4 regions of the Glaciecola petra genome follow, and region 4 is predicted to be linked to each of the others. Evidence: predicted binding sites of a transcription regulator. Region 4 holds the regulator's gene; each other region holds the start of a gene.
What was found. Region 4 encodes FNR, which switches genes on or off when oxygen is low (the NO sensors DNR and NnrR bind a similar motif). Its sites were predicted from a motif close to TTGATCTAGATCAA; they were not measured.
Positions count from the first base shown of each region.

Region 1 (7,932 bases), 220 kb from region 4:
TTCTTATGTTAGTCTTTGTACCTTTCACGCAGACCTTTGCAAACAACCAAGGTAACGATGATTTTCTGCAAGACAAATCGGTGCAAAATGGTTTGCTTGATATTGTATATGATAAAAATCAAGACAAAGTGTTTTTGCGATTAAAAAGCACACAAATCGAACAATTGTTTATTTTTAAAAGTAGTCTTCCTCAAGGTATTGGGTCAAATGATATTGGGCTTGATAGAGGCCAATTAGCAGACACACGTTTGGTTAAGTTTCAGCGTTTTGGCAATAAAATTTTACTTAAACAATTGAATACAAAATATCGAGCCACAAGTGATAACATCGCGGAGCGCAAAAGTGTTGATGAAGCTTTTGCCGACTCAGTCATCGCTGGATTTGAATTAGCGCATGAAGAAGAAGACAAGCTGTACATCGACTACACTAATTTTTTGCAAACTGATATTCATGGTATCGGTGAGAGACTTTCAAGATCAGGTCAAGGAGGATATAGCATTGATAAAGGAAGGTCAGGTGTCTACCTTGCAAAAACCAAAACGTTTGAAAAAAATACAGAGTTAGAATCACTAATCACTTTTGCAGGTTCGCCAAAAGGGCAATATATAAGAGACGTTTCACCTGATGCTAAAAGTGTCACTGTGCATTTGCATCACTCATTTATTCAACTACCGGACAGCGATTATCGACCGCGATCGTTCCACCCTTATTCAGGCTTTTGGAAACATAGTTACATTGATTATTCTGTGCCGATAGATGAAGCCATGGAACAAAAATTTATTCCGCGTCATCGCTTGGCTAAACAAGACCCAAATGCTGCAATAAGTGAAGCGGTAGAACCTATCGTTTATTACCTCGACCCTGGCATTCCTGAACCTGTAATGAGTGCTTTGAAGGAAGGCGCCTTATGGTGGGATCAAGCTTTCGAAGCAGCGGGTTATAAGAATGCGTTTCAGGTGAAAGTGTTGCCTGAGGGCGCAGACCCGATGGATGTGCGTTATAACGTTATTCAATGGGTGCACAGAGCTACTCGAGGTTGGTCATATGGAAGTAGTGTAATCGATCCCCGCACGGGCGAGATAATAAAAGGACATGTGACACTAGGTAGCTTACGTGTTCGGCAAGACTTCCTAATTGCGAATGCGTTTACTTCGCCATTTGTTGATAGTGAAACTGAGGATACCCAAGCACAAATGCAATTAGCATTAAATCGCATTAGGCAATTATCTGCTCATGAAGTTGGGCATACCATTGGCATAGCACATAATTTTGCCGCATCTGAAAACAACAGAGCCAGTGTTATGGACTATCCGCACCCCTATATCAGCCTAGAAGCGGGTAAAATTAATCTGGCAGAGGCTTATGACTTAGGCATAGGTGAATGGGATAAGTATGTAGTTAAATATGGTTATCAGGACTACCCTGATTCTATAGATGAACAAAACGCTTTAATGGAATTGGTTGAGCAAACGCAAGCCGCAGGATTTTTATACAAATCTGATCCTGATGCACGCATTACTAAACGAGCGTCTGCAGACGGACACCTATGGGATAACGGCTCAAAGCCTGTGACTGAATTTGAGCGTTTTATAAAAGTGAGAGCGCATGCGCTAAATAAGTTTGGAGAAAATAGCTTACCAAAAAATAGTAATTATTCTGACTTAGAAAGGCGTCTAGTTCCTTTATATTATTCACACCGTTATCAATTAGACGCGCTAGTGAAACAGGTATCTGGCTTGCATTACCAATATTCTGTCAAAGGAATAGGACAGGCTCCCAACGTTATAGCGGTAGACGCTGATATACAGCAACAGGCACTTAAACTTCTCGTTTCTAGCGCAAGTGCTGAATTTCTTACGCTATCGAATGACATACTAAAGCTTATACCGCCAAAAGCATATGGTAGCACTCGAACACGCGAGAGTATGCCATCGAGAATGGATACCGCCTTTGATCCGATAACTGCAGCTGAGTCTATCTCCGGGTATACCTTGAATATTTTATTGCAAAGTGAAAGGCTAAATCGCTTAGCATTTCAACATAGCCAGAATAGTGACATTCCTTCAGTCAAACAAGTCAGCAATCATATTTTTAGTGAGTTGATTGAGACAAACTCTATCTCTCCATTAGAGCAACGTATTCAAAAAGTCGCTTTGTCGGTTTTCTTTGATGTGTTGAGTGATGAAGAGTTGAGCGCAGAAGCTAAGATGAGCATGTATGAAGTACTGATTGATTTTGAGAAATGGTTGCAGAAAAATAGCAAACGTACTCGCAATAAAGTCATGCTTAAACATCTCAAGCAATATTGGGCTACAGGCATTTGGGCTCTCAACATTAACATAAAACCTTTGCCTCCAGGTTCTCCTATTTAGACAATGATCAAACAAGTAGTAAGCCTTTCTGGGCTGCTACTTGTCTTATTATTTATATGACACGGCTATACCGCATTTTATGTCTTTCATGACCTATGTGTGCATCAAAGTTAATGCAGATATTTCGTATAAGTAAACGACCTTTTGCATGCACATAAATAGCATCTTCGGTTTCACTCAGTAGCCCATCTTTTACTAATGGAACAAGTTCACTCAATGATTTTGCAAAATAAACATCAAAGTCAATTTGATGTAGTTTAGAGAAGGCATTTTTATCGACATAAAAATTACACATTAATTGTTGAATTAGACTACGTCTAATTTCATCGTCCAAGCTCAAGATCAAGCCTTTATCTAATATAGAAACATCTCTATCTATTGCTGCGTAATATTCGTTTAAGTTTTTGACATTCTGCGCATATGAACGGCCCAAGCTACTAATTGAAGAAACCCCTATACCCAAAATACAGTTTGATTTATCGGTAGTATATCCTTGAAAATTTCGATACAAACGTTTTTCTCGAGCTGCAACACATAACTCATCTTTGGGTTTTGCAAAATGATCCATGCCAATAAAGTGATACCCCTGCTCAATTAAATTAATTGCTAAATAGTTAAATAAAGTAAATTTTTGTTCAGTGTCAGGGAGCCATTCGTCTTTTATTTTGCGTTGAGCAGCAAACAATTTAGGCATATGAGCATAACTAAAGAGTGAAATACGATCAGGGTCTAGGTGTTTTATTGCCCTTAGGGTTTGTTTCAAGCTTTCGATGTTTTGTCCGGGTAAGCCATAAATCAAATCTACATTAATTGAAGCAAAGCCGAGTTGTTTTGCTCTATCAATTAAAGATATTAGTAGAGCTGTACTTTGAACCCTATTGATTTTTTCTTGCACACTTTTATTTACATCTTGGACACCAAAACTTAAGCGGTTAAATCCCATTAAAAAAAGGTCTCTAAGAAAATTATTGGGCAAATTACGAGGGTCAATTTCAATACTTTGATCTAAGTCTTCGGATAAAGTAAATTTCTTTGAGATAAAAGAGAGTAAACCCGCTAACTGTTTTGGGCTAAGAAAACTAGGTGTACCGCCACCAAAATGAATTTTATCTACTGTAAAATCAACAAATAATTGGCTGCGCTGCTGAATTTCTTTTTTAAGATAGTGTAAATATCTTTCTAATTTGTCATTGTTCCGCGTGACTATTTTGTTGCAAGCACAGTAATAACAAAGGCTATGGCAAAATGGAATATGAATATAAAGAGATAGACTGTCTTTAGCACCAGTGTGACGCAACTCCTCAACAGAGCATTTAAAATCGTTTTCATTAAATTCGTGGGTAAAAGAAACTGCCGTCGGATACGAGGTGTATCGTGGGCCAGAGGTATTATATTTCTGCAACAAAGTAAGGTCGCATATTTCATTTATTTTGATATCAGTACTTGTTTTAAGTGCTGGGTTGCTTTCATCATGGTTTGTTCTTTTAGCCACCACACTCATCGGGTTTATATTGTCAGTTGTCAAACTCATGTGTCTTTCTCGTTTTGTTTTAAATTATGCTGAACCCAAAGTTTACTGCAATTGCAGGATACAAAAATTGATCTAGCTTAAGTTTTTATACAAGTAATGAATAAGCGTATATCAAAACAATTAATTACTCTTATTTGCTAAAACCGATTAGCCTAGGTTGTGATATTTTACAAACGAGGATTTCCATTTTATGGCGCAATTGTTTTTAGTCAGACATGCACAAGCTTCCTTTGGTGCCGAAAATTATGATGAGTTAAGTGCATTAGGGCATGAACAATCGTCTTTATTGGGTGAATATTTTGCGCAACGCCAACAGGAGTTTGATTTACTTGTGACGGGCGCCTTAAAACGACAAATTCAAACAAGTGAAGGTATTTTAAAGCATACAAAAGCTGAACACATCTATTCAGATTCATGCTGGGATGAATTTGATTTTGATCTTATTGTACGCACATACTTAACTCACTACCCAAAGCAAAAGCCAAGCCCCAATGCACCAAGAAGCGAATGGTACAAAGTACTTCGCAATGCAATGATTGCATGGTCAAAATCCGAATTAGATATTACTCAAGGCGAAACGTGGCAAGCTTTTTGTTGTCGAGTCGAGCAGGGCATGCAGCAAATAAAAGAAAGTCGAGCCAAGCGTGTACTGGTAGTCAGTTCTGGCGGGACGATGGCCATATTCTTAAAAACATTATTAAATACGTCAGTTGAACAAGCCGTAGCATTAAATTTACAAATCAAAAATACAAGTCTGAATGAGTTTTTCTTTAATAAAAATGGATTTCAACTTAGTTGTTTTAATCACGTACCACATTTAGATAATAAGCAGCATCAAGACAAAATTACTTATAGTTAATAAACCCAAATTAAGGAGGCAACGATGAACTTTGATCATAGCGAAAAGTCACTTGCACTAATGGAAAAACTAAATAAATTTATGCAGGAAGAAATTTATCCTGTTGAATCTGAATATCACGACTTAGTCGCTAGCAATAGTAATACTTGGGAAACCCCTGCTTTAATGCATAGCTTAAAAGAAAAGGCACGTGAACAAGGACTTTGGAATTTATTTTTGCCTGAGGAATACTTACCGTACGGAGCGGGATTAACCAATTTAGAATATGCACCTTTGTGCGAAATCATGGGTCGAGTGCTTTGGTCGTCGGAAGTATTTAATTGTAGTGCTCCAGACACCGGTAATATGGAAGTACTTGCAAAATATGGGTCTGATGCGCAAAAACAAGAGTATCTAGTGCCCTTATTAGAAGGTCAAATTAGGTCTGCATTTGCCATGACAGAGCCTGAGGTGGCATCGTCTGATGCAACAAATATTGCTACCAGTATCGTTGATAAGGGTGACTATTATTTAATAAATGGTCGCAAGTGGTATACAAGTGGTGCCATGAATAATAACTGTAAAATATTGATAGTAATGGGTAAAACTGATCCTCAAGCCCCTCGTCATTCGCAACAATCACAGATACTTGTTCCGATAGACACTGCTGGAGTTACTGTTGTTAGACCTATGTCAGCAATGGGATATTTGGATGAGCCAATAGGACATGCAGAAGTACTCTTTGAAGACGTTAAAGTCCCTAAAACAAACCTGATACTTGGAGAGGGGCGTGGTTTTGAAGTTGCACAGGGTAGATTAGGACCGGGTCGAATTCATCATTGTATGCGTCTTATTGGGTGCGCACAGCGCGCTCTTGACCTAACATGTGAGCGAGTAGAACAGCGTATTGCTTTTGGGCAACCATTAAGTAAGCAGCAGTCAGTACGTGAAAGTATTGCGCAAATGTATTGTAAAATAGAGCAAGCAAGGTTATTGACACTTAAAGCAGCTGACCATATGGATAAATATGGTAATAAGGTAGCTAAAAATATCATTGCGGCGATTAAGATAGTCGCACCTAAAATGGCCTGTGAGGTTATTGATGAGGCTATTCAGATCCATGGTGCAGCAGGCACATCTCAAGATACCATTTTGTCAGCTACTTTAGCCTATGCAAGAACAATCAGGCTAGCAGATGGCCCTGATCAAGTGCACATGATGCAATTAGGAAAAAACTTAGTTGTCCAGCAACAAGGAAAATAGATATGAAAGCAATAGTATGTAGGAATTTTGCCCCGGTTGAGGATTTGGAATACGCTGACTTGCCCGATCCAGTCGCAAAACCTGGAGAGGTTGTGGTTGATGTCTCAGCTTCTGGCGTTAATTTCCCAGATAGCCTATTAGTTCAGGGCTTGTATCAAATGAAACCCGAATTACCATTTATTCCTGGTAGTGAAGTTGCAGGTATTATTAGCGAAGTAGGTCCAGAAGTACCTTATCTTAAAGTCGGTATGCCAGTGATAGGCATATGCCAATTGGGTGGATACGCACAAAAAGTGGCGATACCTTGCATGCAAGTAATGCCAATACCAGCGTCCATCCCCCTAGATCAAGCTGCGGCATTAACAACAGCGCATGCTACCGCTCATCACGCCTTGAAACAACGAGCTCTCTTGCAAGAAGGCGAGACACTGCTAGTCACAGGTGCGGCTGGCGGAACTGGGTTGGCTGCAGTTCAAATTGGTAAGCTAATGGGAGCTAAGGTGATAGCGGTCTGTTCGACAGATGAAAAATGTGAAGTAGCAAAACAAAATGGTGCCGACATTACTATTAATTATAGTAAGGTTGATTTAAAAGATACGGTTAAGTCGCACACGAATGGAAAGGGTGTAGATGTCGTTTACGAATGTGTGGGAGGTGATACTTTTCATACTTGCACACGAATAATGGCGTGGGCTGGTCGTCTTTTGGTGATAGGCTTTGCTGGTGGTGAAATTCCTAAATTTCCTATAAATTTGGCCTTAGTGAAAGGTTTTTCTGTTGTAGGCGTATTTTGGGGTTCATTTGTCCAACACCAACCCCAAGACTTCATGTCTAATATGAAACAGTTAGTGACTTGGCTTGCTGAAAAGAAAATTGAGGTGGTAATTGACGAAGCGTTTAAATTAGAAGCAGCAGTTGGGGCGCTAGATAAATTAACTTCAAGACAAGTAATGGGAAAAGTAGTATTAATTCCATAAATAAAAACTTGCAGATAAAAAATGACCTCCGGGGAGGAGGTCATAAAATGGCAAAGTTACCTCTGCCTACCATGTTGAAAAGGTTATCAACAGGATGATAAAACGTTAAATACGATCAGCAACTACCTGCGCAACTGCATTGGTGTCTAAGCCTTGTTCAGCAATCCACGCTTGCAAAGTTTTGCCGTCGGCTTCAGGTTTGCTTAAATGCTTTTTTGGCATTTTTTTCACTAATAAAGTGCCTGCCTCCACTGCATTGTTTAGAATTGCTAATCTAATTAGGCTATTTCCACCGCAAGTGATACCGTCGTAGTAATCTCGCAGCTTGATAGAATAGTCGCTTTGTACTTTTTTCATCTTTTTACGTAATTCGCCTTTGTCATCGGCTTTTACAATTGCACAGATGTTTGCAAGGGCATCTTCTATTTTTGCATCTGCTGATGGTGCAGCAAACATTAGAGACGCTCCTACAGCGCTAGTTAATAATAATGATTTCAACATGTCATTTCTCCGAACTGGTTTGTTTCGACGGAGAAATGATATAAAAATTTTATGTAGCGTGAAGTAAGCTTAATGATACTTTAGTATAGTGTAAAATACGCTAAATCCGTAAGTGACTGATTAAGCACAATTATAATGGCGGATTGGATTTACCAAGCGCTTACACCTCCGTCAACAGCGATAGTTTGTCCATTCATGTAGGTATTCCCAGGAGAGAGAGTGAGGAGCATTACATTTACAATTTCTTCAATTTTGCTAATACGTTTCATTGGACTGCCTATACCAAGCTTGGCTTTGTTTTCTTCGCTTCCCATGCCACCTTTCTCCAAAATATCTGTTGGACTAAAAAATGGGCATATCGCATTGCACCTTACATTGTAGCGACCATACTCGACCGCTGCTGTTCTAGTTAATCCAACTACTGCATGTTTAGCTGCACTGTAAGCCCCT
Region 1 is NZ_JAVRHX010000001.1:980,956-988,887, forward strand. Features, by position in the region: gene RM552_RS04365 (zinc-dependent metalloprotease) at 6-2,372, shown strand; gene hemN (oxygen-independent coproporphyrinogen III oxidase) at 2,425-3,903, opposite strand; gene RM552_RS04375 (histidine phosphatase family protein) at 4,094-4,762, shown strand; gene RM552_RS04380 (acyl-CoA dehydrogenase family protein) at 4,787-6,004, shown strand; gene RM552_RS04385 (NADPH:quinone oxidoreductase family protein) at 6,007-6,981, shown strand; gene RM552_RS04390 (DUF3718 domain-containing protein) at 7,087-7,482, opposite strand; gene RM552_RS04395 (SDR family NAD(P)-dependent oxidoreductase) at 7,632-7,932, opposite strand, start outside.
Region 1: a site for FNR is predicted at 3,971-3,984, ahead of hemN (oxygen-independent coproporphyrinogen III oxidase). Genes of this name have one in related genera too.

Region 2 (7,932 bases), on a different contig from region 4:
AACATGAATGGCCCAGGAGGGTTTGGCGGTGGAAGCCCTGGCGATGCAGCAATTGCCTTGGCTTGTGGCGCTTTTTAAACTAAATTGAGAAAAACAATGAAACAAAGGAGAAGTAGTATGACAATTTTTAAAACGGCACTTGTTGCCATCGTTTTGGCCTGCTCTATGTCGACCAAAGCCGACATTATTACACTTGAGTTTGAGGCTGTTGTGTTTGACGGCACTTTTGCAGGAGAAAGCGGAACGGGGACTATTAGCTTTGACGATACAGACTTGCTGCTTATTGATGAAGAGTTTTTAGGCTTTTCAGGCAGTAGTTTTGTCGATTTTGAAGCATTGACGGATTTTTCCTTTACTTTTTTGGGTCAACGCTTTGATCAAACCAATGATCTTAGTTTTCCAGACACACCTGTTTTCAGTTTATTTGATGGTTTTGCTGATTCACTCGACTTTTTTGTAGAAGATGGCAACGCCAATCTAATTGAAAATGCGCTTATTGTGGATTTTCAAATTTTTGGTGATTTCCTTGGTGGAGGTCTGCGTGACAGTGCCAATGGCTTTGATTTTGAGGTTGATTTGTTTATTACCGAAAGGGTTGTTAACAATGCTAATGCACCTTATGGGCTATCTATTTTAGCGCTTTTATTTGCTTTTTATTTAAGAAAAGTTAAAGGCTAGAAGCTGTCTTCAAAGAGTCTGACATGATATCCGACATGATATTATGTCGGATATTAAACTTTATTATCGTCGGACAAACACACTCAAGCTAACATGGGCACATTAGTAATACCTTAAGCCCTCAGCTTTGCCTCTAAAGGCATAGTAAGTAAACGCGGTGTAGATAAAAATAATAGGGACAACAATTACTGCGCCTATTAACATGACCTTTAAACTTTCTGGCGAGCTTGCGGCTTCGTATAAGGTCATTTCACCGGGCACAACATATGGATAAAAACTCAGAGCTAAGCCACTAAAACAGCTTACAAACACTATTGTTGTGATAACAAAGGGCAACCAGTTTCCCTTATCGTTAACCATAGGTAGTCGCTTTAGTACTTGATAACCGAGTCCAAACATAGCAAAACACAGCAACGGAACAATAGCGTAAAAAATGGCATAAGGTGAATTCAACCAGATTTCCTTTACGGCAGGATTAACAATGGGGTTGACCAAACATACTGTTAAAATGCCTGCAAAAGTTATGGTGCCATAACGCTTTGCTTGCTTAATTGCGCGCAATTGTAATTCGCCGCTGGTTTTCATGATCAAAAAGCAATTGCCTATTAAGGCATATCCTGCTGAAACACAAAATCCACTGAAAATAGCAAAGGTAGTAGAGAGCAACGTATACTCAAGGCCCATAATGTAGAGTCCAAGCATAAAGCCTTGGGTAAAGGTGGCTATTATACTGCCAATTTTAAATGCCCAATCCCAATAGGCTTGATAGTCTTGTTTAACTTTGGCTCGAAAATCAAAGGCAACGCCACGCAGAATTAGCCCAACTAACATTAAGGTAGCAGGAATATAAAGGCTATATAAAATAGCACTATGTGCTGCCGGGAAAGCTACCAATAACAAACCAATAGATAACACTAGCCACGTTTCGTTTGCATCCCAAAAAGGACCAATAGCGGCTATCGATGTATCACGCCATTCTAGGTTGTTCATGGGTAAGCATATCCCGATACCCAAATCGTAGCCGTCCAAAACCGCATATAGAAGTAATGAAAAACAGGTCAAGCCGGCGAAAATAATAGCGAGGTTTTCTGCGTTCAAAATGCTATTCATAGTGAACTCCCTATAGCCGAATGTTTGGAATTAACTTGCCCTTTTATGTCGGGTCTGCCTGGCACAGTTAGGTCATACTCTTCGACGCTAATTGATTTTCTTGCCAGTAAAAACAGTGTTTTTATATAGGCCAATAACAAAACGATATAAAGACTTAAATAAAGTATAAAGGTGAATAGAACATTTTCGCTGGCAATAGTGGTAACAGCATCTGCGGTTTTGAGAACACCACTTACCAAGTATGGCTGCCTACCAATTTCAGTCACGTACCATCCTGCTAAGGTGGCAATCCACCCAGAGAAAGTCATGCTTATTAATACTCCAAGTTGCAAGCGACTAAGCTTTTTGTGGCGTTTTAAGCTAAAACTACACCACCAAGCAATTATGATCATCAGCATGCCGAGCCCAACCATTAACCTAAAGCCATAAAACAGTGGCTTAACAGGAGGGTGAGCACCTTCAAATTCATTTAATCCCTTGATTTCTCCATTGATATCGTGAGTCAAAATAAACGAGGCAGCATAAGGGATACCAATTTCAAATTGATTGCTACGGGTTTCTTCGTCGGGTATAGCAAATAAAAGCAAAGGAACTTGGGTAGATGTTTCCCATACTCCCTCCATCGCCGCCACTTTTTGAGGTTGATGTTCTAGGGTATTTAAGCCATGCAAATCACCAATAAATGCTTGTGTAGGAGCTAACAAGGCAGCGCTAAATAAGGCTGTTTTTAAGGTCAAGCGAGGCGCTTTTTTGCTGTCGCCTCGATAAATACGATAAGCAGACAAACCCGCAACTAAGAAGCATACGGTTAACGCTGAGGCCATCAACATATGTGTGAATCGATAGGGGAATGAAGGGTTAAATATGATCGCAAACCAGTCAGTAGCATGCACTACGCCTTCTCGCAATTCAAAGCCAGCTGGCGTTTGCATCCAGCTATTGAGCACTAAAATCCAAAATGCCGACATCGTGGTGCCAAAAGCGACTAAGAATGTTGCAAGGGTATGCATCCAATTAGGCACACGTGAAATACCAAATAACATAATGCCGAGCATGGTGGCTTCTAAAAAGAAGGCGGTGAGAACTTCGTAGGCCAGCAATGGACCGGCAATATTTCCAACTGTTTCCATAAAACCAGGCCAGTTGGTGCCAAATTGAAACGACATAGTAATACCACTGACCACTCCGAGCGCAAATGTTAATGCGAATACTTTCACCCAAAAACGATAAGCACGCATCCACACCGGATGTTTTGATAGATCAAAGCGCACTTTGAAATAAAACAATAGCCAGCCTAGCGCAATAGTTATTGTCGGAAATAGAATATGAAAACTGATATTAGCTGCGAATTGCAGTCTAGATAACAAGAGTACGTCTAACATGTATCACCTCGAACACACTAACCTCAACAAGAGGCCTCCAAAATGGAGAAAAAAAATAATTCGGGTATTGCTCGCTTGTTATTATTGGTTTTTTTGTATGAGTTTTTGTTTTAGGTCGAGCACTTTGCTTACACCAGAGCCTAGTTTCATCAAACCATTTAGCTGTTCGGGGCTCAAGGCCTGTAAGCTTTGTGTCCACTTGGTAATATTCTCAAGCAGATCATGTATTTCTTGAATGCGCGCTTGTGCATATTCTTCGCTTTGATTCCCCGGCGTGTCCATTAAGTTATCCCGCAACAAACTTAGAGTAGGGTCAATTTCTCGCTTTCGACGTTCTTCAAACACCTTATTTGCCATCTCCCAAATACTACCTTTAGTCACATAGTAGTCTTTGCGGTCGCCTTGTTTGTGCACCGTACCAACCAGTTGCCAAGCATTTAACTCTTTTAAGCCCATTGAGACATTGCCGCGTGAAATAGCAAGAGTATCAGCGATATCATTAGCTGAAATAGGGTCTTGAGTCATGACTAACAGCGCATATATTTGACCAACGGTGCGATTGAAACCCCAACGGCTGCCCATTTCGCCAAAATGAAAGACAAATGATTCGATCATAGGAGTCATTTTTATATTTTGAGTTTCTTTTGACATCTGAGCCTTACTTTAATTTCTGAAGTTTCAATAATTTCTGAAAGTATAATATATAGCTTGATTTTAATCAATTATATTCTGGTGTTTTTCAAGACAATCGCATATCTGAAGTTTGAGTGAATAGTCTAATTTACGCCGCTGGTGTGATGCCACCAAGGCACTTTAGCCCTGAAATAGCGCTTAAACTATTCATGTATGTTAGTTATGATATACTAAAGTATAATAACAGTTGGTACTTATTTGATAAGCCTGATTCTGTAGCTGAGCATGTTGAATGGGTGCAAGATGATCTGGCATTAAACGATGTACCTATTGTAGATTAACAAGTAGTAAATGCGATGTTTCTTAGCATCGTTTTGAAATGAGTAATGCAAATGGAATACAGACAACGCAATGACAAATTAGTGTTGGGTGCTTTAGAAAAGTGCGATTTACCTGAGCTAGGAATATTTAACCTAGTTATGCGAGTTGACACTGGAGCCGCAACATCATCTCTGCATGTTGAGAACGTTGAAGAATACGAAAAAAATGATGAGTCATGGATTAATTTCGATATTCATCCGGATGTTTATGATGTTGAAATACTCACTCGACATTCTTGTAAAGTTGAAGCAAAACGTAGAGTGAAAAGTTCTACCGCTACCAGAGAAAGGCGTTTTGTCATTGAGACATTGCTTGTTATTGGTGATCAATCATGGCCAATCAAAATGACCTTAACAGATCGATCTGAAATGACTTATATGATGTTGCTTGGCAGAGAAGCGATGTCTGAACGGGTATTGGTCGACCCGAGTAAAGAGTTCCTTGTGACGGCCTAAATGTTAGTAATCGAGAGAAGAATAGTCAAAGCCCTTACATGTCTTTAAAATATATATGATTATTTTTCGCTAGTTTCTGACTATACTTATTAGGTCGTCTTATATCTATCAGCCACTATGTAATAAACGGAGCAATCTATGCCAATTTCAAGGCGCCTTTTTTTTGGTGCGATTTTAAGCCTTTTTTCATTTCTATCTGTTGCCCAAACGAATGACTCGATCAACATTATATCTGAAGAGCAACGAAAAACGGCTACTGATTTAATGCAAACAGCACTAAACAGCGATCTCGGTTTCGAAATTGTTGAGTCACTGACTACTGAAATTGGTCCTCGATTAGCCGGCTCTGAAGCCGAACTTCGTTCATTGCAGTGGGGTGTAAAGTTAGGTAAAGAACTTGGTTTTGATAGAGTGAGCATTGAAGAGTTTACGATGCCTTTTTGGGATAGAGGTCACTTACATATTTCAATGACCGCTCCTTATCAGCAAGATTTATATGGCACAGCCTTAGGTGGAGCCGCGCCATCCACAAAAGAAATACAGGCACCAGTTGTTTATTTTAGAGACATCCACGCACTAGCAAATGTAAAAGCGGGCGATTTAAAGGGCAAAATTGCCTTTGTAGACGGCGATAAAATGGTAAAAAGCCAAACCGGTGCTGGGTATGGTCAAGCCAATATTCGCAGACAAAGTGGATATCATCATGCAGAACGAGCAAACGCCGAAGCGCTCATGGTACGTTCTGTGGGGTCAAGTTCTCATCGATTTCCGCATACTGGCATGATGCGTAAAAATAAAGATGAATGGGCGACTATTCCCGTGGTGGCTATTTCAAATCCTGATGCTGATCATTTTCGTCGATTACATCGCTTAGGAAAAGACCTAGCCGTTTCTTTGCATTCTGAGTCTAAATGGAAAGGAGAAGTGAGTAGTGGTAACGTAATTCTTGATTTGATAGGCAGTGAAAAACCTGAAGAAATTGTACTCATTGGTGGACATATAGATAGTTGGGATTTAGGCACCGGGGCAGTAGATGATGGCGCTGGCATTGGGATAACAACAGCGGCGGCTGCGCTTATTTCAAAGTTACCTAAACGGCCTAAAAGGACTATTCGTGTGGTCATGTTTGGCGCTGAAGAAGTGGGTTTATTGGGTGCGTTTGCCTATGCTGAAAAGCACAAAGACAATCTTCATAATCATGTATTAGCCACAGAGTCTGATTTTGGCGCGCAAACAATTTGGCAGTTAGTCTCTAATGTAAATCCGCAAGCGACTTTAGTGATAGACGAAATAGCTAAAATACTGTCGCCACTAGGGATTGTGAGAGGCGGTTCTAATGTGCCAGGCGGAGGCCCTGATATTATACCCATGGCTCGTCAAGGTGTACCCACAATACGTTTAAATCAAAATGGTAGAGACTATTTTGATTTGCATCATACACCTGATGACACTTTGGATAAGATCAATCCAAAAGAACTGGCGCAAAATGTAGCGGCTTATGCGACGAGTATTTATCTTATTGCAGATTCTGAGGTGGATTTTAAGCCAGAAAACAAAGAGCAGTAATGGGCACGAATGACCTTAGCGTTTAATTAGAATTACTCAGTAATGCTTCAAAGGCGTCACTTTCAATGGGTTTAGACATTAAGTAGCCCTGGTATTTATCAATATTCATAGCAGTTAATATTTGTAACTGCTCATTGGTTTCAACACCTTCGGCAGTGACGCTCAAACCTAACCCTGAGGCCATAGTGGTAATGGCGGAACATAATTTTCGAGAAGCGGAGTTAGAATCGATGTCCTTGATAAAATCGCGGTCAATTTTTAACGAACTAAATTTCGTTTTCTTTAAATAACTCAAACTGCTATAGCCTACGCCAAAGTCGTCTATTGCCGTTTGTACGCCCATTTCCGTAAATTTTGTAATATTGCGTTGGACCAACTTCAAATCGTCGGCAAATACGCGTTCAGTCAATTCCAAAATTAGCGAGGCACCACTTAACTGGTACTTAGTTAAAATACGTTGTACTTCTTTGACCATATCATCGCTGTTTATCTGCCGATAAGAAACATTAACAGACATAACTAAGTGAGTGTATCCAAGATCATGCCAGTGTCGAATTACTCGACAAGATTCATCTAACACCCATAGGCCAATTGGAACAATTAAACCGTTTTCTTCACTAACAGGAATAAACTCATTCGGAGACACAATGCCTAGTTCGTCATGGTTCCATCTTACAAGGGCTTCAGCACCACAAATTTTGCCGTCGATATGGTAAATAGGCTGATATAGTAAATTGAGTTGGTCACGTTCAATTGCAAAGTTGAGTTCACTGCTCAACTTGATTTGACGTTTAATATTTTCATCATGTTCAATACTATAAAATTGATATTGTCCGCGGCCATTAGATTTAGCTTTATACATTGCCATATCGGCTTTTTGAATCAAGTCATTGGCCGTTTGAGCGTCTTGTGGGTAAAAAGCAACGCCAGCGCTAGAGCCAACATAATAGTCACTTCCTGCGTTGCTAATAGGCTTAGAAATACTATCTTGAATTTTTTTAACTTGGTCGGTTACGTATTTTTCTGATTGTATATTCGTTATCACTAGAACAAATTCGTCACCACCGAAGCGAGCTACAAAGTCGTTTGCTTTATTCAAACTTTGTATACGCTGCGCGACTTTAATTAATACAGTGTCGCCCGCCTGATGGCCTTGTATATCATTAACATTCTTAAATTTGTCTAAATCGAAAAAAACCACTGCAAATTCTTGTGAATCGGTTTTTGCGAAAGCAATCGCCTCATTTAGTTTCTCTTGCAGCGACAAGCGATTAGGAAGGCGAGTTAAATGGTCAAACCGGGCGAGGTACGACAATTCTGCTTCATGATTCTTGCGAATACTTATATCTTCCATTGTAATTAATGTATGCGTGTTTTTGTCTTCGTCGATAACACTCATGGTTGTATATTCAAGCCAAATTGTCTGGCCATTGTGGGTCGTTACTTTGGCTTCAGTAGATTGTCTATGCTTAATAGCGGTGCATAAATTCTCAATGCCTGAACTACATATCTGAGAGATGGGGAGTGCTAAAAGTTGGCCCTGTTCAAATCCAAACATTTCATGGGACTTTGCATTGGCTCTTTCAATTTGACCATTTTGATTGGTCATGATGACACTTTGTGCTTTTGAGTTAAAAACGCCTAAAAATAAGTCACTTTCAAAGGAAGCTAAATCGAGGGCTTTTTGCAAATGTTGCATTTTTTCGTTCAAAGTAAAGTAGTACACC
Region 2 is NZ_JAVRHX010000002.1:213,253-221,184, forward strand. Features, by position in the region: gene RM552_RS08830 (RHS repeat-associated core domain-containing protein) at 1-78, shown strand, start outside; gene RM552_RS08835 (hypothetical protein) at 118-678, shown strand; gene cydB (cytochrome d ubiquinol oxidase subunit II) at 781-1,788, opposite strand; gene RM552_RS08845 (cytochrome ubiquinol oxidase subunit I) at 1,785-3,170, opposite strand; gene RM552_RS08850 (GbsR/MarR family transcriptional regulator) at 3,252-3,800, opposite strand; gene RM552_RS08855 (hypothetical protein) at 3,938-4,144, shown strand; gene RM552_RS08860 (ATP-dependent zinc protease family protein) at 4,196-4,639, shown strand; gene RM552_RS08865 (M28 family peptidase) at 4,778-6,205, shown strand; gene RM552_RS08870 (sensor domain-containing protein) at 6,228-7,932, opposite strand, start outside.
Region 2: a site for FNR is predicted at 3,879-3,892, ahead of RM552_RS08850 (GbsR/MarR family transcriptional regulator). Genes of this name have one in related genera too.

Region 3 (7,932 bases), on a different contig from region 4:
TACGTAGGTAACCCAGTAGAGAAAAAGCGCCCTTTAAAAGACAAAGAACTCGCATTTTTTAAAGACACCGCTGCCAATTATGTCATGTTAAAAAATAAGTACATGGAAAATAATTAGTACTACTGAGCGTTTGTTATCCGACTCTAAAGTTTTTTCTGTTGCTTAATTTTTAAACATAGAAATACTCGATTATAGCCGTGATGAGAAGCGTTTCTTAAACAAGTTTGAGGTTATTTATTAGCTAGCAAATACTGATGCACTTTTCCTACTTCAGGGTAATGACCAAACCAAAGGTAAAAACTTTGTGCCGCCTGGTTGACTAGCATTCCCAGACCATCAATGTTATTTGTGCAGCCAAAGCTATTCGCCTTTTGCATAAAAACAGTAGGAGAAGGTTGATAGACCATGTCATAGACAACTGGCTTATTAGAAAATACAAGATCTGAAATTTGCGGTAATTTCCCATATAGGCTCAACGATGTTGCATTTATTATTAGGTCAAAGCCTTCCTTTGCTTCGTCGTATGCTGCATCGTCGTAAACAGTCGCTATATTATCTTTATAGTGATTTGTTTCGTTAACTAACGCTATGGCTTTATCGGCGCTTCTATTATAAACCGACAATTGATTTGTGCCTGCGTCGATAAGAGCAGGTAAAACGCCTTTCGCTGCACCGCCAGCACCTACTACTAGAATGTTTAGGCCCTGTAAATCAACTCCATGATCTTTTAGATCATTCACCAAGCCTACACCATCAGTATTGTCTCCTTCAAAAATACTTCCCTTTCGAATAATAGTATTCACCGCTCCCGCTCTTTTTGCTTGTGAAGACAAAGACGAAACCCATTTGAGCGCATCATGCTTAAAAGGCATCGTAACATTTGCCCCGATAGTATTGGGCAGGCTAAAAAACTCATCGGCGGAAAAAGCAAATGCGTCTGCTTCAGCAAAACGTTTTACATATTGAAGATCAATATCGAATTGTTCAGCAAACAAAGCATGTATTATTGGTGATTTGCTCTGCTCTATTGGGTTGCCAAAAACGCAGGCCATAGTTTGTGAAGCACTCAAAAAAAAGTCCTAAAGAAAAAACGTCAGATATTGTATTAGAATAACGATAAACGAAACAATGTCATAGTAAATATCACTATGACAAAGCATATTTATTCGACTCATAGCTTATTTGTTTTCTAATATTTATTTCTCAATCAACTTAACTGCGCCTTGAATTTTATCAACGAATCGCAAACCTCCGCTACCAGTATAAAAAAGAAAGGTTGCACGTTGCCTGGTTGCAGGAACAAATTTACTATTTTGTAACGCATTTGAATAGTTAGAACTTGTATCCAACAGATACCGTATAAACCCATGGGTCAATATCGACTGTTACTTCGCCCGGTGCATTATTTGCGCTTAAGTCCGCATTATTCAACGTAAAAGTAGCGTCAGTGCTGATATCGATATAACGAACAGAGCCATTGATAAACCAATTGTCATCAACCATATAGTCAAAACCAACTTGTGCAGATAAACCAAAAGAGGCGTCTAGATCAAGGTCACTAAAACCTAAGGCTTCGTTACTGTCAGTAAAGTCTTCATCAAAAAAGATGGTGTAATTCAAACCAATACCAGCATAAGGTTGAAACGCTGAAGCCTTGTCAGCAAAAAAGTAGTTAGACGTTACTGTTGGTGGTAAATGTGTAACTTCTGCAAGCTTCTCAAGACCAAGCGGGTTAGCATTTACCTTAACATCGTGCTTAAACGGGGTTGCGGCTAAAACTTCTATATTCCAATTGTCTGTAAGGAAATAAGCAAAGTTAAGACCTAGCTGAGTATTATTGTCTACATTTAAGCCAAAGCCTAAATCGCCACCACCAACAAACACGTTAGAACTAGACTCGTCTGGCGCGACAGTCGTTAAACCAACACGTACTAGCATATCGCCAGTTTCGTGAGCTATTACATTAACACTAGTGAGTGATGCCAAAATGGCTAATCCGATTATTGATTTTTTCATTGAGTTTTTCTCCTGAGTAATTTTGAAGCGATGTTACACAGGGGAATAATTAAAATATTGATCTAGGTTAATGTTTTTAAAACAATGGTTTACAACTCTTTCTTTGTTTTGATCTTGATCAATAATTCGCGCTATTTTGTTTGGGGACAATAGAATGAGCCAAATAGAATCTCAATCATTCTTTATAACCACTCAATAGGTTTTAGATACTCCTGAATATTGCTTTCAGGGGAGCCTTTAGGGGCTAAATAGTTATACTCCCAGCGGGTTAAAGGGGGTAACGACATCAAAATTGATTCAGTACGTCCGCCTGTCTGCAAGCCAAACAAAGTACCGCGATCGTATACAAGATTGAATTCCACGTAACGACCTCTTCTATACAGCTGAAACTGCCGTTCTTTGTCGGTGTAAGGCGTGTTCTTTCGCTTTTCAACAATTGGAACATACGCTTTTAAATAGCCTTGGCCGACTGCTTTCATAAAATCAAAACTACGGTCAAATCCTTCCTGATTGAGATCGTCAAAAAATAGCCCACCAATACCTCTGGTTTCGTTACGATGCTTTAGAAAGAAATATTCATCACACCATTTTTTATACTTTGCGTAAACACCTGAACCAAAGGGCTCGCAAAGATCATAGGCAACTTGGTGCCAGTGTTTTGCATCATCCTCGAAAACATAACTCGGTGTTAGATCAAATCCACCGCCAAACCACCAAATAGGTGCCTCCCCCTCTTTAAGTGCTACAAAAAACCTAACATTAGCGTGGGAAGTTGGCACAAAAGGGTTGTGTGGATGTATCACTAAAGAAACACCCATTGCTTGAAAGCTTCTGCCTGCTAATTCAGGTCTGGCTGCCGTTGCCGAAGCAGGCATTTTGTTTCCGAATACATGCGAGAAATTAACCCCTCCTTGCTCTATGACTTGGCCATTTTTTAAGACTCTAGAACGACCACCACCGCCTTCTTCCCGATCCCATGAATCTTCAACAAATTGTCCGCCAGCATCAACCAAAGTAAGTGATTGGCAAATTTCATCCTGTAAATTTAGTAGAAAGTCTTTTACTTGTTTTATTTGCGCAGCATCTACTTGACTCATTTTATACTCATCGTTATTTAAAGGTGACTAACAAGCTTAGAGCAATAATCTCTGAGCCTTATTTAAATTGTGGGCTTAAGCCCTTATGGTTTCAAGCGTTAAACTATGAAATATTTTGCTTGGCGTTTGTTGTTGCCCCAAATCACCCTCAATTATATGAACGCCATCAGGAAAATAACTTAATACCTGCCTAGCCGTTTTAGCAGGCTCTAATCCAGCGGGATTGGCACTGGTTGACACTATAGCTTTACCAAGCAAATCACACATAGTATTTACAATCGGATGGTCGCTTATACGCACAGCGACCATGTCCGAGTCACCGCTGACCCAATCAGGCGTGCTCGCAGACTTAGGCAACAACCAAGTAATTGGGCCAGGCCAACTTTCTTTGATTCTCATTTGAGTTGATATAGATAAACTATCCATCGACACATAAGCTTGTATTTGCGTCCATTGACTCGCAATAAGTATCACCCCTTTTTCAACCGGGCGTTTTTTTAACTCAAGTATACGATAAAGCGCTTCTTGATTTTGGGGATCACAACCAAGACCAAACACTGCTTCGGTCGGATAAGCAAACACACCTCCATTATCAAACCAAGACTGCAAATATTGTAAACTATCTTTCATTATTGGTGCCTTTAAAAATATATCATCTTGATCAATAGGTGCTAATCATTACAAGAATAATGACAATCTTGTTCAGCACAAACTAACGATGCGTCAGTTTTGGATTTTTTATAAAGAATATTAGCACCACAATTTGGACAAGTTTTTGCAACAGGCTCATGGTTAGCGATGAATTTGCACTTTGGGTATCCACTGCATGCATAGAATGTTTTACCAAAACGATTTTGTTTTGCCTGCAAAATGCCTTCATCACACTTTGGGCATGCAACGCCTTCACCTTCGCGTCTCTGATCTGGATTTTTCTTCGTTGAGATAAAGTCACACTCAGGAAAATTAGTACAACCGATAAACATACCGAAACGACCCTTTTTTACCGCCAATTCCTTACTACATTTTGGGCACTCACTACTTTCAATGTATTTAATTACAGTGACGGTATTTTGATTCAGGGCTTGTGAATAATCGCACTCTGGATAGCCGGTGCAACCTAAAAAACTAGATTTGCCTACAAATTTTATATGCAAGGGAGAGGCGCAATCTGGGCAATCACCATAGGCAAGTTGATTGGCATTTTTAGACGATAAAGGTTCTACCTTGTTTTTCATCTTATCAACAAACTTTTAAATAGTAGGATCTTAATGTAATTGCCCTTCCGGCAATTCAAAAATCAGCTCTTCCATTTGTTCGTAAGCTAATTCTTTGCCTGGCACATTAAATAGCACCATCAGCACGACCCATTTCAAGTCAACCAAACAAAATTCTGAAGAATCGATTTCCATCACTCGATCAATAACCATTTCACGAGTATTAGAGCAAAGCACATTTATTTGCTCTAGAAATATCAAAAATCCTCTACACTCTATATCAAGTTTAATTAATTCATCTTCACAATAAACACGAGTATTAGAGATCTCAGCAGAATGGGTTAAATATGGTGTAGTGTCGGTTGATTGAAGGTCGCACAGTTTTTCTAACCAAGCTAAAGCTTTATATATTTCGTCATGATGAAAACCGGCTCGAATCAGCTCATCGGTTAATTCATCTTGATCAACCATTAACTCTGTCTGATTGTTTACTAAGTTCTCAAATAAATACATGAGAATATCGAACATGTTTTAAGCCCCCAATTTAATATAACCTTCGGCGGTTGACGCTACTAAGCCACGCAACTCATATTCTAATAATTGTGTCAGCACATCACTCAAGGACATACCGCTGCGTTGTGCAATTGTGTCAACTGATGTAGCGCTGTAATCAACACTATCTAACAATAGCTCAGAAGCCAAGCAAGAATTGGTTTTTTTTTCATTTTTTTTATCAGCTATAGTTACATCATTAAAACCACTCATATGCATCAGCTCAGTAACAATATCATCAGCACATTCTACTAACATCGCTCCTTGTTTAATTAACCAATGGCAACCTTCGGCATTTGGGTTATTTATATTGTTAGGTAAAGCGAATACTTCCCTATTCTGCTCCAATGCATATTTCGCGGTCACTAAGGATCCGCTTTTTAGTTTTGCTTCTACCACTACCACACCCATGCTTAGGCCACTAATAATCCTATTCCTCCGAGGAAAAAACTGCGCCATGGGCTTAGTGCCTAGGGGGAATTCAGATAATATAAGCCCTGTATCCCTGATTTGCTGATAAAGATCTGCATGTCTTTTGGGATAAATAATATCTACCCCACAACCCAACACAGCGATAGTAGGCAAGTTATTGGCCAAACTCGCTTTATGACATGCCGCGTCAATACCTAGAGCCAATCCGCTAATAGTGCCAATATTATCGAAACATGCTAGCTGTTGAATTAATGTATGGCACGACTGCACGCCATAAATAGACGGACTTCGACTGCCCACAAAGGCGATTTGAGGCCAACAGAGCAAATTTACATCTCCCACTGCAAACAGAAAAAGAGGAGGCCTAGAAATTTGCCGAAGTCGATTAGGATAATAAGGACTATCAAAAGAAATAAAATGATGAAGTACAGATTGTGCTAGCCAATGCAAGCTTGAGCGCACTTGCTTATCTATAGAATAATTTGGTGTCTTCAAGGCCTTAATTTGGGTTTGGTTCCAACCAACTTTCAATAGGTTTTGCTTGCTTTGTTCACATAATTGACTTAAATCGCAGTTTAATTGTTCTGCACTTTTAAGTAAGGAAACAATGCCTAACTTCGGTACACTGGCTAAATATAAAAACCGAGCACACTGGGACTCGACAGAAATGGATGTTGAATGTTGCAATGCGTTTTTCCTTCCTTGGAATCACAAGTTTATCTATACAATTATCCCCGCTAGGGTTGTTAATAATTGTATTGTTTAAGGTCTAGCAATAATTTCTCCACCACTTAGGTGTGTGTTAGTTTTAGTCACCCATGCATAACTGGCATTCTCAAAGCTACGAATGACAACTAATTCACCGACCTTAAATGCCGGTTGCTCTACTTCTTCGGTCTGTTTGAATAAGTCAACAATGCTCGATTTAGTCAACGCATAACTAGATTCTTTGTCGTAGCTAATGTCTTCGCCTTTTTCGTAAATACCAAACACTGTACCTGGTTTTACTTTGCGCGCACCAATATTAACGATTACTACGTCATGAGCACCAATTAATACATTTCCATTCACATTTTGAACCAATTCACCTACTTGTCTGTTTGCTGGCTTTAAGCGTAGGTCTCTTTTTTTAACCTTTTCGCTAAGGACTAATTTATCACCTTTTTTAGCTTCGATTTTACTTTCGTGAATTTTAACAATTTGACGTTGCTGAGAGAGTGTTTCGGTAACGCTTGCGTCGCTCAAATAGCTTACTTGAACCCCTAAACTTTTACCCAAGCTATCAAATACCTCACGTTCTTTGCGCACAACTTTATATTCCGTCTTGGTATCATCAACATTATGCGCAAGCACAAAATCAGTGTTAGTGAAACGAGGCGAACCTTCTTGATCTCCTAAAACAATCGGCAATGATTGATATTTAACCGCGTCCATCATGCTTCCATTACCAAAATGATGTTCGATATCACTCCAAGGTAATACAGAAATAGGCGATGGTTTTGTTGTTACTTTGCTATTAGGCGTGAGGGTAATTGTTGACTTGTCTCGCACTAATTCAAGTACCGGTTGACCGTTTTCATATCGAAGTCTAAGCACATCACCAGGATAAATAAGATGCGGATTTTCAATTTGCGTATTGGTACGCCATAACTCTGGCCACAACCAAGGTTTGTCTAAAAATAGGCTGGAAATATCCCAAAGAGTATCTCCTTTGACAACAACATAAGTTTCTGGCGCATCTGATCTAACGCTTATATCGTCTGCTCTAATGGCTGACACCCATAATAATGTTAGTGTCAAAATACCTATTTTGATAAGACTTGAGCTCTTTGCCATTGCACTTAACCTTTGTAAAATTCTTCTAATGTTCGGCGTTTAACGAACATAAATAAGAGTTGCCGCTTCACATTCACTTATTAAACTCTTGGTGAGTGATTTATCTCAGCAACAACTGATGTATAATAAGTTATCGGTTTAATTGAAATAAAATTAAGCGATTGAGTAACTTATTAGCCTTTTAGGCGCAATATAAGTGACATGCAACACTAAAATTGCTAGAGCTTAAAACTAAAACCTATTCAATCGAAACAACAATAAGATTGAATAAAACCCTAAGCAATACCATATTAACCCTAAGAAGCATTGGTTAAATACGAATTTTGCATCAATGTTATAGATATTGATACTGACCTAAAGAGTGAATTTATGCCTGTACTAAAAGTATTAACGTTTCCCGATGAACGGCTGCGAACAGTAGCTAAACCTGTAGAATCGGTAAACAAAGACATTAAAAAATTAGTCGCTGATATGTTTGAAACCATGAAAGATGAAAAAGGTATTGGTCTTGCTGCTACCCAAGTGAATGTTCATAAACGTGTTGTGGTAATGGATGTATCGGAAGAACAAAATGAACCTTATGTGTTTATCAACCCAGAAATAATGGAAAAATCAGGCTCAACGATTAGCGAAGAAGGCTGTTTGTCAGTGCCAAATAACTATGCAAAAGTAGACCGAGCTGAAAAGGTAACGGTAAAAGCTCTCGACAAAAATGGTGAATCATTTGAGCTCGAAGCAGAAGGCTTACTAGCGGTTTGTATACAGCATGAACTTGATCACTTAAA
Region 3 is NZ_JAVRHX010000002.1:1,450-9,381, forward strand. Features, by position in the region: gene RM552_RS08010 (gamma carbonic anhydrase family protein) at 1-117, shown strand, start outside; gene aroE (shikimate dehydrogenase) at 231-1,070, opposite strand; gene RM552_RS08020 (OmpW family outer membrane protein) at 1,333-2,016, opposite strand; gene hemF (oxygen-dependent coproporphyrinogen oxidase) at 2,199-3,113, opposite strand; gene tsaC (L-threonylcarbamoyladenylate synthase type 1 TsaC) at 3,189-3,743, opposite strand; gene RM552_RS08035 (DNA topoisomerase family protein) at 3,785-4,348, opposite strand; gene RM552_RS08040 (DUF494 family protein) at 4,379-4,855, opposite strand; gene dprA (DNA-processing protein DprA) at 4,859-5,998, opposite strand; gene RM552_RS08050 (LysM peptidoglycan-binding domain-containing protein) at 6,074-7,147, opposite strand; gene def (peptide deformylase) at 7,517-7,932, shown strand, end outside.
Region 3: a site for FNR is predicted at 2,125-2,138, ahead of RM552_RS08020 (OmpW family outer membrane protein). Genes of this name have one in related genera too.

Region 4 (7,932 bases):
CTTGGTATAAACAATTTTGGCCTTGGTTTTTGATTGCCATCCCTCTTTCTTCACTTATTGTGGGTTCTCAAGTGATTAGATTAGCTACTGACGGCACAAACAGCATGGTCGTTGATGACTACTACAAAGAAGGCAAAAGTATCAACGAACGTTTAGACAAAATAGTAAATGCACAGGCTTTAAATATCAGTACAATGCTGCAAGTAGAAGAAGGTAATATTGCACTAACGTTTTTAAGTGGTCAGCCAGCCACTGGAGAAGCCTTAAAATTAGATTTTTTCCACGTTACCCAAGCAAATAAAGATTTCAATGTGTTTTTAACTCGAGATGCCTCGGGTGTATATAGAAACAACGAAGTTTTTCCTATCAAAGGAAAATGGCGATTGAGGTTAACTCCTATTGATGAAAACTGGAAAATACAGAAAAACATCCATTTGCCGCAAAATAATGCATTTAAGTTCGATCCCTAAGATGAGTTGTTTCGCCATAGCGAGGTTACTATCAATTAGCATAGTTGTATTAACAAAATGAGCATCAATATTGCGGAAGACTGTTGCTTTCACTGTGGCTTGCCAAATGAAGACGCCCAAAAATATCAAGTTGTCATCAATGATGTCCCTCATGCTATGTGTTGTCCTGGGTGTCAAGCAGTTGCTCAAGCAATAGTCGACAACGGTTTAGTTAATTATTACGAATTTAGAACTGAGCCTGCTGCTAGAGGTGACTCTGCCCTTTCTAATACGATGGCACAATTGTCAGTTTACGACGAACCTGATCTACAAGAAGAATTTGTTTTCGACCAAGGTAAACATAAACAAATCCAACTAACCGTTGAAGGGATTACATGTGCAGCATGCGGATGGCTTATTGAAAAACAACTCGCGAAATTGAAGGGTATCAAGCAGGTTTCTGTCAATGTTTCTGCTCGCCGGGCGTTAATTAGTTGGCAACCGGATCAAATAAAGTTGTCAGAAATACTTTCCCGATTAAAATCGATCGGCTACGAATCTCTTCCATTTCAGCCCGACACACATGAAGCTTCTTATAAAAAAGAACATAAAGCTTTTCTAAAAAAATTGGGACTTGCGGGCATTATGACAATGCAGGTGATGATGTTAGCGATGGGGCAGTATTTTGATATTTTTGGTAATATTGATGACGATGCAATAAGCTATTTTAATGCGGTTAGTTTGTTACTGACCACACCTGTTGTATTGTATTCAGGCAGTATTTTTTATATTAGTGCGCTCAAAGCCGTTCAGGCTAAAACTGTTAATATGGATGTGCCTGTGACGATTGCCATAGTTGCGACCTATATTGCTGGGGTGCTGGCGGTAAATAAGAATACGGGTGAGGTGTATTTTGAATCTATATGCATGTTCGTGTTTTTTCTCTTAATAAGTCGATTCTTAGAACATCGCTCTAGACATCGTGCTTCTTTAATATCGTCAAACATGCTCAAATTGATTCCCATCACAGCGAATAGGCTCGAAAATTCAATTTGGAAGTCGGTATTGGCAAAACAACTAATCAAAGGTGATATGGTTATTGTGAAGCCTGGCGAGAGTGTGCCTGTAGACGGCTATATAACCGAAGGTAAGAGCCTTTTTGATGAATCAATGCTTACCGGAGAATTTGAGCCTGTAACAAAAAGTGTTGGCGATAAAGTGTATGCTGGCTCACTTAACCAACAAGGTTCAATCATAGTAAAAGTGTCTGCGTCAGTTAAACATGCCATGATGAATCAAATATTGCGCTTGCAAGAAAATGCACTAGCCAATAAACCTAAGGTAGCCGCAGTTGCTGATAAACTCTCTCGCTTTTTCGTGATCATTGTCCTTGCGGTGGCAATAGCCACCTATTTATTTTGGTATTATCAAGGTAGCGAACATGCATTTTGGATTACTATTTCAGTATTAGTGGCAACCTGCCCTTGTGCCTTAGGTCTTGCAACCCCCTCTGCCTTGACCTGCGCCATGGCAAAACTAAATCAGTTGGGTATATTACTTAAACGAGCCGATGCACTTGAACAAATTACAGGCATTAGCGATATTGTGTTTGATAAGACCGGCACGTTAACTAAAGGTGAATTTTCGATACAAAAAACATGGCTGAATGAAAGTTTTTCAAATGAGTTATGTGATACTTTTGGCTTACCACATACTACTAATGAACAACTAGTAATGCACCTTGCGAGCATTATTGAGATGCGTTCTGAACACCCAATCGCCAAGGCTTTTGTAGATGCAAATCAAAAGCTCGGTCCGCTAAGTTTGAGTCAAAAAAAATGGCAAGCCCTGAAAGATATAAATGTAACAAACCTGAATATTGAAATAGGCAAAGGTGTATCTAGCAATATCTACCATTATCAATGTCACATTGGTTCCAAAAAATTTATTCAGGAAAAACTAGATAGAGTGCTTCAAATTGATGACATAACAGCACTAAAAGGCGCAAATGTTATTTTTGCCATGGGAAATCAAGTATTGGCAGGTTTTTGGGTCACCGATACGCTAGCTGACGATGTAACTGAAACGCTTAAACAGTTGAAAGCGTTCAAAACTACAATTCTGAGCGGAGACACACAAGCAAATGCCGAAATTATTGCCAAGCAATTAGGGATTAACAATGTTATTGGTGATAGCTCTCCAGCTCAAAAGCTAGACTATGTAAACAACATGCAGAAAATAAATGCCAAAACATTAATGTTAGGAGATGGTATTAATGACGCACCGGTATTAGCGGCTGCAGATGTTTCTATAGCGGTAGGCAATGCATCTGATTTGGCCAAAAATGCTGCTGATGTCGTATTATTAAATCCTAAACTAAACATGTTGAGCCATTTAATTAATTTGGCATTTGCTACAAAACGTAAGATTAAGCAAAATATTGCATGGGCTTTAGGCTATAATATTTTGGTGATCCCTTTTGCTGTGTTGGGGTTATTAACGCCTTGGCAGGCAGCTTTAGGTATGTCTTTGAGCTCTATTATTGTTGTCTATAACTCTACCCGTTTGATGCGTTAATATTAGTACTGAATAGTGTTAATAGTTTATTTACCAAAGGTTTAATTTTCAAATGAGTATAATTTTTGTGCTTATACCGCTAGCAGTCATAATCGTTGCTATTGCAATTGGCGTGTTTTTTTGGGCTGTAAAATCTAATCAATTCGACGACTTGGAGCGACAGGGTTATAGCATATTATTTGATGACGACATTACGCCTAATAATACAAAAGACAATAAAACAGTAAGTGATAAAGCAGAGAGTTCTGAGACAGTTGAAAGTAATAAACAAAACACCAAAGAACCAAAACATTGACTGACTTTTCTCTATTAACGGCCTTTTTTATGGGCTTGGCAGGTGGCGTTCATTGCATTGGCATGTGTGGTGGCATCGCATCTGCGTTTACTTTCGCAACACCTAAAAATAGCAAGCAAACACCGTATATCTTTGCATATAATATTGGCAGGATCCTTTCGTATACAATCGCTGGTGCAATTACCGGTTATTTAAGCAGTATTTTTACTGCAAAAGTAGTGTTCGGCTTATATATTCTGCAAATTATAAGCATATTTTTTCTATTACTTTTAGCCCTATACATAAGTGGGATATTGCAGATACTAGCTTATTTTGAAAGATTGGGTGGGTATTTATGGCAAAAAATTGCGCCGATAGGCAAAAGCTTAATTCCATTTAAATCCCCATGGCATACTGTTTTATATGGAATGTTATGGGGTTGGTTACCTTGTGGTTTAGTTTACACAGCGTTAACGTGGTCTTTAGCAAGCGGTGATAGTCTAAATGGCGCTGTTTTTATGTTATGTTTTGGGATCGGCACCCTGCCCGCATTAATTGCTTCTAGCGTTGGTGCAAGTTTCGTGATTCCCTATTTACAACACAAAAACACTCGCTTGTTTATGGCTTTTCTGATACTAATTTTCGCAATATTTTTGACCTTTAAATTATTTCAGGGTATAAAATGATCTCTTTCAGAAATATTAAAGTAGCGTTATGAGTAAAGGTTCAGAACTTTCTATACATTGTCAAAGCTGTAGCTTCAGTCATTTATGTCTTCCCGTTAGTCTTAATAAATCTGAATTAGATTCTTTGGACGATATTATTGAGCGCAAGCGACCTCTCCATAAACAAGATAAATTAATTAGTGTGGGTGATAAGTTTCACTCTTTATACGCTGTCAGGTCGGGGTCATTTAAGTCCTACATTAGCGGCAGTGATGGCGTCGAACAGATTGTTGGTTTTCATTTCCCTGGTGATATAGTTGGATTTGATGCAATGCGTGACGACACTCATCAAAGTTATACTCAAGCCCTTGAAACAGCAATGGTTTGCGAGTTGCCATACGATACTCTCGAAACAGTGTCGAATCGCTATCCTAAGTTACGTCAACAAATCATGAAATTTATGAGTTCCGAAATTAAACATAATCACGATTTGATGATGTTATTAAGTAAACGCAGCGCTGAAGAACGTTTACTTCATTTTATTAGCCATTTGTCACAACGATTTGATGAGCGGGGGTATTCAGCAAAACAATTTAACCTTTCAATGACTCGAGGTGAAATTGGGAATTATTTAGGTTTGACAGTGGAAACTATTTCTAGGCTATTAACGTGTTTTCAAAAAGAAGGCCTTTTACAGGTAGATGGCAAGTTAATTACTATTTTGGATCTTGAGGGTGTTCAGCAAAGAATGCCAGATTCAGAAATAGAAATCAGTTCAGTTAACTAGTGAATTGATTGATATAATCAACCTTAGTAAATCATATATTTAAATATACTTATTTTTAAGCGAAGACTTATTATTGTATAATTTATGCATCATCTAATTAGTAAATAATACTCATGTCAGTAAAAACAAAACTTGAATATAGTTTTAACAAACTACAAAAGCGCTTGCGTAGAGAAACTGGAAAAGCGATTTTTGATTTTAATATGATCACTGACAATGACAAAATAATGGTCTGCTTGTCGGGTGGAAAAGATAGTTACACGCTACTTGACGTATTATTATATTTTCAACGTATCGCACCGATAAATTTTGACCTTATTGCTGTTAATCTCGATCAAAAACAACCTGGTTTTCCAGCGGATGTATTGCCAAGATATCTAACAGAACTTAATGTTAATTATACAATAATAGAAGAAGACACTTACTCTATTGTAAAAGAGAAAATCCCTGAAGGTAAAACAACGTGTTCCCTTTGTTCACGATTAAGAAGAGGCGTTTTATATAGAACGGCATCTGAAATTGGCGCGACAAAAATAGCATTAGGACACCATAGAGATGATATTTTAGAAACACTGTTTTTGAATATGTTTTATGGCGGTAAAATTAAGTCAATGCCCGCTAAACTTGTAAGCGATAATAAAGAACATGTTGTCATACGCCCTCTTGCATACTGTTCTGAGCAAGACATTGCCAAGTATAGCCAGCATATGGCATTTCCAATCATTCCGTGCAACCTCTGTGGTTCGCAAGAAAACCTGCAACGTAAAAACATAAAAGCTATGTTGAATGATTGGAAGCATCGTTTCCCAGGCAGGATAGAATCGATGTTTAAAGCAACACAAAACATTGTGCCTTCACATCTTTTAGATCAATCTCTTTTTGATTTCACTAATTTAAGTAAAAACAATAATTATGAAGGTGAAGGCGACATTGGATTTGATGAACCAGATCTAACAATTAAAACCCCTAATCAAGACACTGTTCGTTTAAATGTTGTAGAAGTAAAAGCTAAATAAAAAATCACCGTCAAAAGGAAGAGTAAATTGAAAATTGGTTTAGCACTGGGAGCTGGCGCAGCAAGAGGCTGGTCTCATATAGGGATCATTAAAGCCTTACAAGAAATGGGGGTCAAAATAGATGTAGTTGCCGGTTGTTCGATTGGCGCATATGTTGGCTCTGCATTTGCCAGCGGTAAGCTAAATGAGCTCGAAGAGTGGTCTTATTCACTTTCAGAATGGCAGGTATTTAAACTTTTAGGTATTGGGTTTAAGCGCGGTGGCATTGCCAGTGGTCAAAAAGTCTTTGAAAAACATAAAATAGATTTTTGTGCCAGTACTTTTGAAGAAATGAACATACCATTCGCCGCGGTAGCGACTGACTTATATTCTGGCAAAGAGGTTGTTTTTAATAGTGGAGATATAGAACATGCTATTCAAGCCTCTTGCGCTATCCCTGCTCTTTTTGCCCCTATAGAACGTGAAGGCAGATGGCTAGTTGATGGTGCAGTCGTCAATCCTGTTCCCGTAAACCAATGCAGGCAATTAGGTGCAGATTTTGTGATAGCAGTAAACTTAAGTGCTGATTTTAGACCGCAACTGATTGAAAAATTTGAACATGAACACGAAGTAAATGTTCAAAAAACTGATGATTTTATCGATAAAGCAAATGATGGTTTTATGAAACAATGGTTTTCGCCCGACCCTAAACCCAATAAAAAGCGTGCACCGGGCATCATGAGTGTAATGAGTAGTTCATTAGAAATTTTACAAGCAAGAGTCACAAGGTCTCGTTTAGCTGGTGATCCACCCGATCTATTGATTGAACCACAGTTAAGAGATGTAGGATTATTGGAGTTTCATAGAGCGGAAGAGTTAGCAAGCAAGGGTTATGAGTCGGTGCAACGTTTAGCACAGCAGATTAAATATCAATTGGATATACAAATACAACAAGAAAACGAAAATTAAGGTGGGCTATTTAAATCTCTATCAGAATTACTTAACGGTGTGAGCTGTAATTCTTACAGGTTTATTTGGTAACTCGATACTAGCCAAGCTTACAAATTGCGATTGTTGCACCAATAACACGCCATTTTCAACCCTTAAGCCGTGCTCAAGGTCTTTCACGAGGTTTTGATCTTTAAAATATATATTTAAGCCTTTAACACTTGGCATCATAAATGACAAAAAACCACCCATGTCGTCAAAGAATGCCTCATATTGCGTAAACAAGGTTTCAAGTTCTTGCGCTGAATATTTTATCTTCAAGAACTCAGGTTTAGTTTCTAATTGAACCGACATGTCACAAATATTCACCGCCTCAGTTAATGATAATACTACCTTAGCATCAGCAAGTCTTAGCGCCCTCTCTACCGGTATAGTAAATCTATTCTCTTTACTCACTTCGAGCGGTAATTGTTGTTTTTCTGTACTTATCCGGGCACTTTCAATGCTACATAATTTTTTGCTGTTTATGTTTATAAATCCGAAAGCAAATTGTAAGGCATTCATTTCATCATTGTTTATTTTACGTGCGTGACTATAAAAACTTTTATAATCGACGATCAATTCGTTTGCTTTGACATCAAAACTCAAAGCAAAAACATAAAACATAATAGTAATATTAAGTGCAAATCTCTTCACGAGGGTATTAAATCCTTATTAACTTTAATCATCTGCAGTAATTCTTCTATGTACTCCTGTCCTCTTTCAGAATACTTAGATAAGCCATCTATTAATGCGATAGCGCTAATATTTTGCTGATTATTACGTCTTTTATGGCGAATCAAACGCAACTCTTTATAAGCGTCGTGACGGTTTATATTTCGCATGTAAGAATACATAGCGCTGGATAAATCATCAAACTTAGCAACCTCGTGAGTCGCCCCTTCATTTCGTCTTTTGGGCACAAAGCCGCAGCCTTTTTTAAAACACCATAATCCGAAAAAATTGTATCCATCTCGGGCGAAACGTGAAGTCCCCCAAGCAGATTCATTAGCGCTTTGAACTAGCACCAATTCTAGTGGAATAATATCGATTTTACGCAATAACTCAGCGAATCTTTGCTCATGGCTCTGTTCAAGGTTTATCCGATATTCCTCGTATAACCAGTTAAGATTATCTTGTTGTAATGAAGAAAGTGACTCTCCTGCAACTATAAGTGATTTGTAACCTTGTACGACTT
Region 4 is NZ_JAVRHX010000001.1:1,202,087-1,210,018, forward strand. Features, by position in the region: gene RM552_RS05295 (FixH family protein) at 1-470, shown strand, start outside; gene RM552_RS05300 (heavy metal translocating P-type ATPase) at 528-3,026, shown strand; gene ccoS (cbb3-type cytochrome oxidase assembly protein CcoS) at 3,079-3,321, shown strand; gene RM552_RS05310 (sulfite exporter TauE/SafE family protein) at 3,318-3,986, shown strand; gene fnr (fumarate/nitrate reduction transcriptional regulator Fnr) at 4,015-4,752, shown strand; gene ttcA (tRNA 2-thiocytidine(32) synthetase TtcA) at 4,866-5,768, shown strand; gene rssA (patatin-like phospholipase RssA) at 5,796-6,716, shown strand; gene RM552_RS05330 (DUF2987 domain-containing protein) at 6,744-7,391, opposite strand; gene RM552_RS05335 (glucosaminidase domain-containing protein) at 7,388-7,932, opposite strand, start outside.